2 regions of the Macrococcus brunensis genome follow, and region 1 is predicted to be linked to the other one. Evidence: predicted binding sites of a transcription regulator. Region 1 holds the regulator's gene; the other holds the start of a gene.
What was found. The regulator NrdR, encoded in region 1, represses ribonucleotide reductase genes. The targets are predictions, from matches to a motif close to AACACNATATATNGTGTT.
Positions count from the first base shown of each region.

Region 1 (5,059 bases):
AACTTGAACGACTGATGAAGCGTAATGACCTGGACAAGGAAGCGGCACTTGCACGCATTGCGTCTCAGCTGTCCATTGAAGATAAGAAGGAAAGAGCAGATGTCGTCATCGATAATAATGGCACGCTCTTAGATCTGGAAAGACGCATCAATGAAATTGTCGCAGAATATTACAAATCTCACTAAAAAGTTGCTAGCAACCGCTTCCATATTAGATTCATTGTGTTATACTATTGACATAAAAGTATAGCACAATAAGGAGAAATGACATGACGACTAGAGTAGCAATTAATGGTTTAGGAAGAATTGGTAGAATGGTATTCCGTGCAGCAGCACTGAACGATGAGTTAGAGGTTGTAGCAATCAATGCAAGTTATCCGCCGGAAACATTAGCGCATCTGATTAAATACGATACAACTCACGGTAAGTATGAGCTTGAAGTAGAACCGATTGAAAACGGCCTTCGCGTCGGCGGTAAAGAAATCAAACTTGTAGCTGAACGTAATCCGGAATTATTACCTTGGAAAGATCTGAACATTGATATCGTCATCGAAGCAACAGGTAAATTCAACGATGCAGAGAAAGCATCTGCTCACTTAAAAGCGGGCGCTAAAAAAGTTCTGTTAACAGCACCTGGTAAAGGGGATGTTCAGACAATCGTACGCGGCGTAAACTGCGAAGGATTAGATGTTGAAACTTATGATGTCATCTCAAACGCATCTTGTACGACGAACTGTCTGGCACCTGTAGCGAAAGTCCTGAACGAAAAATTCGGTATTGAGAACGGTTTAATGACAACTGTTCACGCTTATACAAATGACCAGAAAAACCTTGATAACCCGCACAAAGACTTACGTCGTGCGCGTGCTTGTGCACAAAGCATCATCCCGACTTCAACAGGTGCAGCAAAAGCTTTAGCGCTTGTCTTACCGGAATTAAAAGGTAAATTACACGGTATGGCACTGCGTGTACCGACAACAAACGTATCATTAGTTGACTTAGTCGTTGACCTTAAACAAGACGTAACAGTAGAAGACGTCAACAACGCGTTTAAAGAAGCGGCAGAAGGTTCTTTAAAAGGCATTCTTGACATCACTTTCGAACCATTAGTAAGTGTTGACTTCAACACAAACCCAATGTCATCTGTTGTTGATGGCTTATCAACAATCGTCATGGACGGCAATAAAGTGAAAGTCCTTTCTTGGTATGACAATGAGTGGGGCTACTCAACTCGTGTTGTAGAACTTGCTGTCTTAATGGGACAAAAATTAGCGAAATAATAAAGAAAGCTGGCGTATGCCAGCTTTTTTTATTGCAGTTTTATACTCTTAATCTGTTTAGTCAGAACTTCCGCCATTTTATCGTAGCCTTTGACATGAGGGTGAAGACCATCTATCGTCAGTTCTGGATTCAGCTTGTCATCTATGGTCATAACGTCATAATAATTCAGAAAGTGAATGTTTTCCTCGGTCGCGAACTCTATTAGCCGGCGATTGATCTCTATAATAGCGTCCTGTCTGATACCTTGAAGATCCGTGTGGGGACGGTTGATGGAAGTGACTGAAGGAATCACAATGTTAATGCCCCTGTTCTTACTCTCTTCGACCATCGCCCGGATATCTGACACGACCTGTTGGATGATGTCAGCTGCTTTCTCAGAGTCAGACGCTTCTTTCGTATTATTGACGCCTACTGACAATATGATGAGTTCCGGATTAAGCTGCAGTGCGTCAGCTTCGAAGCGTCTTCTGCAGTACATGGAATAGTCATCGCTGACCCCGCGGTTGATTAGACGTTTGCCTTCAGTATGTCTGAAGTAACTGTCGATATCCCAGTAGGCGGTGATGGAATCACCGATAAAGACAGCACCGACTGGATCTTCATGATAAAGAATGGCTTCATTTCTACGGTTGAATTTCTCCCGTTCTTTGTTGACTGGATTGCCTTCTTCAAATTCTTCTAATTCAATCATCTTTTTCGCCTCCGTTTGTGGTCATTATACCCTGTCAGTAAAATCAATAACAGTTTTTATGAAGACTTGATTCATGTATAATGAAGTGATACTAACTAAAGGGGCGATCATATGAAATGTCTGAAATGCGGTTACAATCAGTCTAAAGTCATCGATTCACGTCATGCAGATGATCTGAATGCCATCAGAAGGAGAAGAGAGTGCGAACAGTGCGGCACTCGTTTTACGACGTTTGAGCGTATAGAACTGTCTCCGCTTATCGTCGTTAAAAAAGACGGTACGCGCCAGGCGTTCAACCGCGATAAAATATTGCACGGTCTGGTACGTGCATGCGAGAAAAGACCGGTCGCATATGATGACTTAGAGAAAATTGCAAACGATGTTGAATATCAGCTGCGTGAGGGCAGTAAGACTGAAATATCATCAGTTGATATCGGTGAACGCGTCATGGAGCAGCTGATGACGCTGGATCAGGTGTCTTACGTGCGCTTTGCCTCGGTTTATAAGGAGTTCAAAGATATCGATCAGCTCTTGTCGACGATGCAGGGGATTTTAAGCGATAAGAATAAGAAGTAGGTGTACACATGCAATATTTTTCAGGGTTACGGCCGGCCGACCGTTTTGTCGTCACGACCAATTATGTCGAAACCAGTCTGACAGATGAGATATTAAAACGTCTGTATATTCCTTTGATTGGTCTCGAAAGTATAGCGGTCTATCAGTATTTAAGTCAGTTTCTGGAGAAAAGCCAGGTCTCTGACGAGGTCACTCACTATATCGTTATGAACGAACTGAAGATGAATCTCAGCCATTTTGAGCAGCTGCGGTTTCGTTTAGAAGGCATCGGTCTGATGAAATCATTTATGAAAGTGACGGATGAAGCACAGCATTTTGTCTATAAGCTGATCAGTCCAGTAATGCCGGACCAGTTTTTCAATGATCCCATGTTGTCTGTCTATTTATTTCAGACGGTCGGCAAAGAGCGTTTCAATCAGCTGAAACGTCATTTCTGCACAGAACGTTTTGATGTTTCAAGTTATCAGGAAATCAGCAAGAACTATATCGATATATACGGCACACCGAAATCACCACCGGCGTCAATTTACGCGGGTAACGATCATCTGATTAAGACGAGAGAGTCGCTCGGCATCCCTGTTCATCAGCAGACGTTTGATTTTGAGATGCTCGAGATGCTCCTCGCGCAGAACATGATCACAAAAGAGCAGCTGACGAGAGATGTCCGGGAACTGATCGCCCAGCTGTCGTTACTCTATGACATTGCACCGACAGATATGAGACGAATTATCCTGAAGTCATTGACCTCCAACCAGACGATATCGCATGAAGACTTAAGACGTAATGCACGGGACTTCTATCAGTTTGAACACGAAGGTAATCTGCCGGCGCTGACTATTTCTGCTGAAGCTGAAGCTGCGCCTAAGAGTGATAAGAACTGGTTTGAGATGCTCGACACGACGAGTCCGATTGAGATGCTCGCAAGTTTCAGTCAGTCAGAGCCGACTGTCAAACAGAAGCGGATGGTTGAAAGTATTCTGGAGCGGGAGAAACTGCCTTTTGGGGTCATGAATATTCTGCTGCAGTATGTACTTTTGACCAGTGAGATGAAACTGCCGCAGAGCTATATAGAAGAGATAGCATCTAACTGGAAGAAACTCAAACTCTCTTCCAGCGAGGAAGCCTACAATCATGCGATGAAAGTAGAAGAGAAGAAAAAAACGAGAAAAACAGTTCAGCGTGAAAAAGCATCCTACGAAAAAACACCGGAATGGCTGAACAATCAGGAACAGCCTAAAACCGCTGAAGCAGTGACAGATTTAGCAGAAGAAAAACGAAAACTAGAAGAAGAACTGAAGAACTTCTGGAAGGAGGGTGAATCATGAAACCGTTCAGTGCATTTGTAAAGAATAACCCCGCTATTATGGCGCGGATTGAGCAGGTCAAAAAAGAGACCGTGCAGCATCCTGAAATCAAGCCGTTCTTAGAAGCACATGCCGTGACAGATGACATGATTGACAAAGATCTGACTGTTCTGCAGGAATATAAAGACCAGTCTAAGCTCTGTGACCGCTGCGCCAGTTACGGCCAGTGCATCAACTTCGTCAAAGGGCATACCCCGCATCTATATATAGAAGATAACCGCATAAAGATCAGCTACACGCCTTGTCCGAATAAAAAAGTGCATGACGAAGAGCAGCTGATGAAACAGTATGTCACTGCTATGCATGTGCCGTATGAAACATTGAATGCCAAAATCAATTCGATTGATTTAGAGGGGACGGACCGTCTTAATATCGTTAAACGGGCAATGGAAATCTGTAACGATATCGCTGCAGGCAGACCGACGAAGGGTCTTTATATTTACGGCAGCTTTGGTACAGGCAAATCATACATTCTAGGTGCGATAGCCAATCAGCTTAAGGAGCGCCATATTTATACGACCATTTTCTATGTGCCGGAATTTATCCGTGAACTGAAAAATGGCTTCAATGATCAGACTTATGCGGAAAAACTGGACCGCGTCAAAAAAAGTCCTGTCTTAATGCTGGATGATATCGGCGCTGAAGATATGACGACGTGGGTCAGAGATGAAGTGCTGGGACCCCTCTTACATTACCGCATGATGAACCAGCTACCGACTTTCTTCTCATCCAACTTCAACAAAGAGGAACTGAGATATCATTTCCAGAAGACGAAGGTGGGCGAAGAGAAGACAAAAGCTTACCGGATGATGGAACGAATTGATGCGCTGACAGAAGCTTATCCGCTTAACGGAAAAAATTATCGTCGCTCTTGATAAATTTGCGGCAAGGTGTATAATAGCATTATAGTCAAACAATTCAAACAATGATAAAAGGATATGAAACGCATTTCTCATCATATAGCGAGTCAGGGTAGGTGTGAGCCTGATGGATGACATGTTGTTTTACTCCCTTTTTTAATCGACATCTAATCCATGTCCGGCTCAAGACCGTTATCTTATGCAGAGTTGCCTTTATGGTGATTAGGGTGGTACCGCGGAATGACTCCGTCCCTTGTGGGATGGGGTCTTTTTGTGTTTAAAAAATAA
Region 1 is NZ_CP092179.1:1,493,318-1,498,376, reverse strand. It holds gene coaE (dephospho-CoA kinase) at 1-185, shown strand, start outside; gene MGG13_RS07805 (glyceraldehyde-3-phosphate dehydrogenase) at 269-1,279, shown strand; gene MGG13_RS07800 (SGNH/GDSL hydrolase family protein) at 1,309-1,971, opposite strand; gene nrdR (transcriptional regulator NrdR) at 2,083-2,547, shown strand; gene MGG13_RS07790 (replicative helicase loading/DNA remodeling protein DnaB) at 2,556-3,872, shown strand; gene dnaI (primosomal protein DnaI) at 3,869-4,786, shown strand.

Region 2 (5,059 bases), 920 kb from region 1:
CGCTTAATGCCTGCCAGTCTTCTTGAGTCGGGATATGCATGCCTTCAAAAAGTGCCTGTACTTTCTCTGATTTCGGTGCAAAGCTTGCGCTGACATATTTATCGAAGTACTGTCCTGATTTGTAATCTGACTTTTCAAAGTCTGCATAGACTTCCCGACGTTCTTTTGCAATTTCCATAGAACGCTCAATTGAATAGAAGTTCATCATCATAAAGAATGTATTGGCGAAATCTTTTGCTTCGTCTGATTCATAAGCAATTTTATTTTTTGCAAGATAACCGTGCAGATTCATGACACCAAGGCCTACAGAATGCAGTTCACGGTTCGCTTTTGCGACACCGGGGGCATTCTTGATGTCCGCTTCGTCACTGACTGTTGTCAATGCATCCATCCCCGTATGCACTGATTCGCGCACTTTACGGGATTCCATGACGTTGACGATGTTGAGTGAGCCTAAGTTACATGAAATATCACGCTTAATCTCATCTTCTGTGCCATAGTCGTTGATGACAGACGTCTCCTGCAGCTGGAAGATCTCCGTGCAGAGATTACTCATCTTAATCTGTCCGATATTACTGTTCGCATGCACTTTGTTGGCATTGTCTTTAAACATTAAATACGGGTAACCGGACTGCAGCTGAGTCTGTGCGATTGTGTTCAGCATCTCGCGGGCATCCTTCGATTTCTTCATGACGTTAGGATTTGCCACGAGTTCGTCGTACATTTCATCTAAGTTGATATCATCCAGTGTCTGGCCATATTCCGCTTCTACTGTATGTGGTGCAAACATATAGAAGTCCTTGCCTTCTTTTGCCAGATCAAAGAACTTGGACGGCACAATCAGTCCTGTTGAAATAGTAGAAAGACGTAAATCTTCATCGGCATTTACTTTCTTCGTATCTAAAAACTCAAGAACATCATAGTGGAAGATGTTGAGATAGACAGCACCAGCACCTGGACGCTGACCTAACTGATCGGCATAGCTGAAGCCACCTTCCAATGCTTTTGCGACAGGGAGTACGCCTTTTGCGACACCTTTGATGCCTTTAATCGCTTCACCCCGTGCGCGTAGTTTGGATAAATTGATGGCTACGCCGCCGCCAATCTTAGAAAGTTGTTTAGCTGTTGAATCGATATAATTGATAGAGTTCAGTGAATCATCTACTTCAAGCAGGAAACAGGATACGAGTTCCCCGCGGCGTGCACGGCCTGCATTCAGGAAGGTCGGTGTTGCCGGCTGATAACGCTGTTCAACCATCGCATTGATGAGTTCCTTCGCTTTCTCTTTATGACCTTTCGCAAGGTAGAGGCTGACGATAACCACATGTTCTTTATAATCTTCAAGGTAAGATTTTTTATCATTTGTCTTCAGCGAGTAATCCTTGAAGAACTTGCTTGCTGACATATAGCTTGCAAACTTAAAAGGCAGACTCTCTGCATAAGCAATAATCTCTACAAGATCAGCCTCTGAATAATCTTCAAACAGATTATAGTAGAACTGATTGTCGACTAAATGATGAAGACGTTCAAGGGGTGAATCAAAATGAATGGTCTTTTCGTTTACTTCCTCTAAATAGACGGCAAGTGCGTCCTGGTCTTTTTCGATATCAAAGAAACCGTCTGCACGACGCTTTGTCACCTGGTTATTAAGTTCAATATGGTTATACTGTTTGTCGTCTAAGACTTTCATTTACTTCATCCACCTTTTCGTTGAATAATTGTACATCATGCGCATTGCCATGGAGTTCGAATTTCATAAGCAGTGGAACATGATATTCAGCTGCAATCAGATCACCTGATCGTGCAAAATTCTGTCCCCAGTTACGGTTGCCGCTGCTCACGACTGCTACTAGATATCGGCTGTTACGTTCTAAAAACTGACGAACTGGATCCGGTACTTCACCAAAACCAATTGTCCCTGTTACCACAATAAAAGGCTCATCAATCGACTGGATATCCAGCAATGATTCGCCAGTAAATTTTGATTTTTGCAAGAAACGTCTCACATTGCCCGTGAGCGAATAGTAGATTACTTTCACATTTATCACTTCCTATGTAAAAAACGCTCTAAAACTGAATATGTAGGGTATATAAGGATAAAACACAATATATTGTGTTTTATCCTCATAAGCACCACAAGATATATGAAATATTATAGCACGTTTGTTCGCTCTTTCAATCGATTATACCCAGAAATTTATTAATTTAGGCTCTTGACTTTTAGCTGAAATTCTTAACCTGTTGCTACACATAGCTTTGAAAAATTATTACATTTTGATGACACGATTTAAGACTTAAACAGTGCGTATGTTAAAATGAATTATCCTATTTGAAAGGTCGTCAACATGAACAATATACAAAAAGGTATCCTTGCGCTGCTCATCGCCTCACTCGGATTTAGTCTGATGGGTGCATTTGTTAAACTGTCTGGTGATATCCCCGTCCTGCAGAAAACATTATTCCGGAATATCGTCGGTATGATCATTCCGCTTTACTTCGTTATCAAGTATCAGGAGCGTCTCTTCGGCCAGCTGAAAAATCAGCCGCTTCTTATCGCAAGAAGCACGTTCGGGCTGGTGGGTGTTGTCCTGAATTATATTACGATTGATCACATGGTGCTGAGCGACTCAGATATGCTGAATAAACTCAGTCCGTTCTTCACCATTCTACTTTGTGCACTGTTTTTAAAAGAAAAGATCAAACCTTACCAGATCACGGCCATCATCATCGCTTTTCTTGGTTCTCTCTTCATTATTAAGCCGAGCTTCTCAAGCGATATGTTCTATGCACTTATTGGTGTAGCCGGGGCGCTGTTTGCCGGTTTTGCTTATACTACTTTACGAGTACTGGGACCACGAGAAAAGTTCTATACGACTGTATTCTATTTTTCTTTCTTCTCAACCATTGTACTGCTGCCCTTTGTGCTGACTGACTTCCATCCGATGACCATGACTCAGACGTTCTATCTTATTCTGTCCGGTATTTTTGCGACAATCGGTCAGTTCGGTATCACGATTGCCTATCAGTATGCGCCCGCAAAAGATATCTCCATTTTCTTTTATGCAACCGTACTCTTCAGCGCTATCATCAGTTTCGTCCTGTTCAATCAAATACCGGATATGTTAAGCTTCCTCGGTTACTTCATCGTCTTTGGCGCCAGCTATTATATGTTCAGAAAAGCAAAGCTTGAGTAAACAACAGATTTATAGTAGTATCAGTACGATTAATGAAGGAGGTCATATTATGACACGTTCTAAAGATGAACTGCAGGATATTACACTGCTTGGCAATCAGAACAATCAATACTTATATGAATACGATCCATCTATATTAGAGTCATTTGATAACAAGCATCAGGGCCGTGACTATTTCGTCAAGTTCAACTGTCCGGAATTCACGAGTCTATGCCCTATAACGGGTCAACCTGACTTCGCGACCATTTATATCAGCTATATTCCAAACATTAAGATGGTAGAATCTAAATCCTTGAAGCTGTATCTTTTCAGCTTCCGTAACCATGGTGACTTCCATGAAGACTGCATGAATATTATTATGAATGATTTAATCGAACTCATGGATCCTCATTATATTGAAGTATGGGGTAAGTTCACACCACGTGGCGGTATCTCAATCGATCCTTACACTAATTACGGACGCCCAGGTACTAAATATGAAGAAATAGCAAACTACCGACTGATGAACCATGATTTATATCCGGAAACGATTACTAATAGATAAATTTGAATTGTCAGAGAATTAAAAACAGTGTATATTAGATACATTGTTTTTATTTTTTTATTGTGGAAAGGAAGATTGATTTGGCACAACACACGCGTGAAGAAATCGTCAACAGTATGCCAAGAACGGGTTTCTTCGGACATCCTAAAGGACTCTTCACTTTAATGGTGACAGAATTCTGGGAACGTTTCAGTTACTATGGTATGAAGGCGATTCTCGCATTCTACCTTTATTATGAAGTTTCAAAAGGCGGCTTCGGACTTGAAGAAGGCACAGCCTTACAAATCGTCTCTATTTACGGCGCACTGATTTATATGAGTGGTATTATCGGCGGCTGGATTGCTGACCGTTTACTCGGTACAAGGCACTCTATTTTAATCGGTGCCATATTGATTATGATCGGTCATATTTTACTGTCATTACCTAATCAGTTCACACTCTTTTTAGTTGCTTTATTCTTTCTGATCATTGGTACCGGCTTACTGAAACCGAATATTTCATCCAACGTCGGTGAACTTTATCTGAAGAACGACTCAAAAGTTGATTCTGCATTTACGTTATTCGTCATGTCTATTAACTTAGGGGCATTCTTATCTCCTCTGCTTGTCGGGCTCCTTCAGACGCGTATTGGCTTCCATGCCGGATTTGCGGCAGCTGCTATTGGTATGTTCTTCGGACTTGTCGTTTACGTGCTGACAGCGAAAAAGACGCTCGGTCTGTCAGGCTTGAATGTACCGAATCCGATTACACCGGAAACAAAAAAGAAAACATGGTTATATGTAGGTGTGCTCTTTGTTGCTATTATTCTTTATCTATTTGTTTTAAATAAGCTCAATAAACTGGATTTACAGACTATCAGCTTAACTATCTCTATTTTAGGGGTAATTTTACCTGTCATCTATTTTGCGACGATGTTTCTTTCACGTCAGACAACTAAAATCGAGAAATCACGTCTCCTTGCATACATCCCGTTATTCCTGGCTTCCGTGATGTTCTGGATGATACAGGAGCAAGGTTCGACTGTACTCGCTAACTTCTCTGATAAACGAACACAGCTTGACCTTGGGATTGTCACAAATGGTCTGATTGACTTCACGATTCCTGCAGCCTGGTTCCAGTCACTCAATCCATTGTTCATTGTGACGCTGGCACCACTTGTTGCATCACTCTGGGTACGCCTCGGCCGTTACAATCCACCGACAGTTATCAAGTTTGGTATCGCGTTATTACTTGCCGGGTCAAGCTTCCTGGTCATGATTTTCCCGTTGATTTCAGGTATTGAGCTCATCAATCCGTTCTGGCTTGTTCTCAGCTTCTTCCT
Region 2 is NZ_CP092179.1:574,721-579,779, reverse strand. It holds gene nrdE (class 1b ribonucleoside-diphosphate reductase subunit alpha) at 1-1,690, opposite strand, end outside; gene nrdI (class Ib ribonucleoside-diphosphate reductase assembly flavoprotein NrdI) at 1,662-2,039, opposite strand; gene MGG13_RS03100 (DMT family transporter) at 2,346-3,194, shown strand; gene queF (preQ(1) synthase) at 3,244-3,738, shown strand; gene MGG13_RS03090 (peptide MFS transporter) at 3,855-5,059, shown strand, end outside.
Region 2: a site for NrdR is predicted at 2,101-2,118, ahead of nrdI (class Ib ribonucleoside-diphosphate reductase assembly flavoprotein NrdI). Genes of this name have one in related genera too.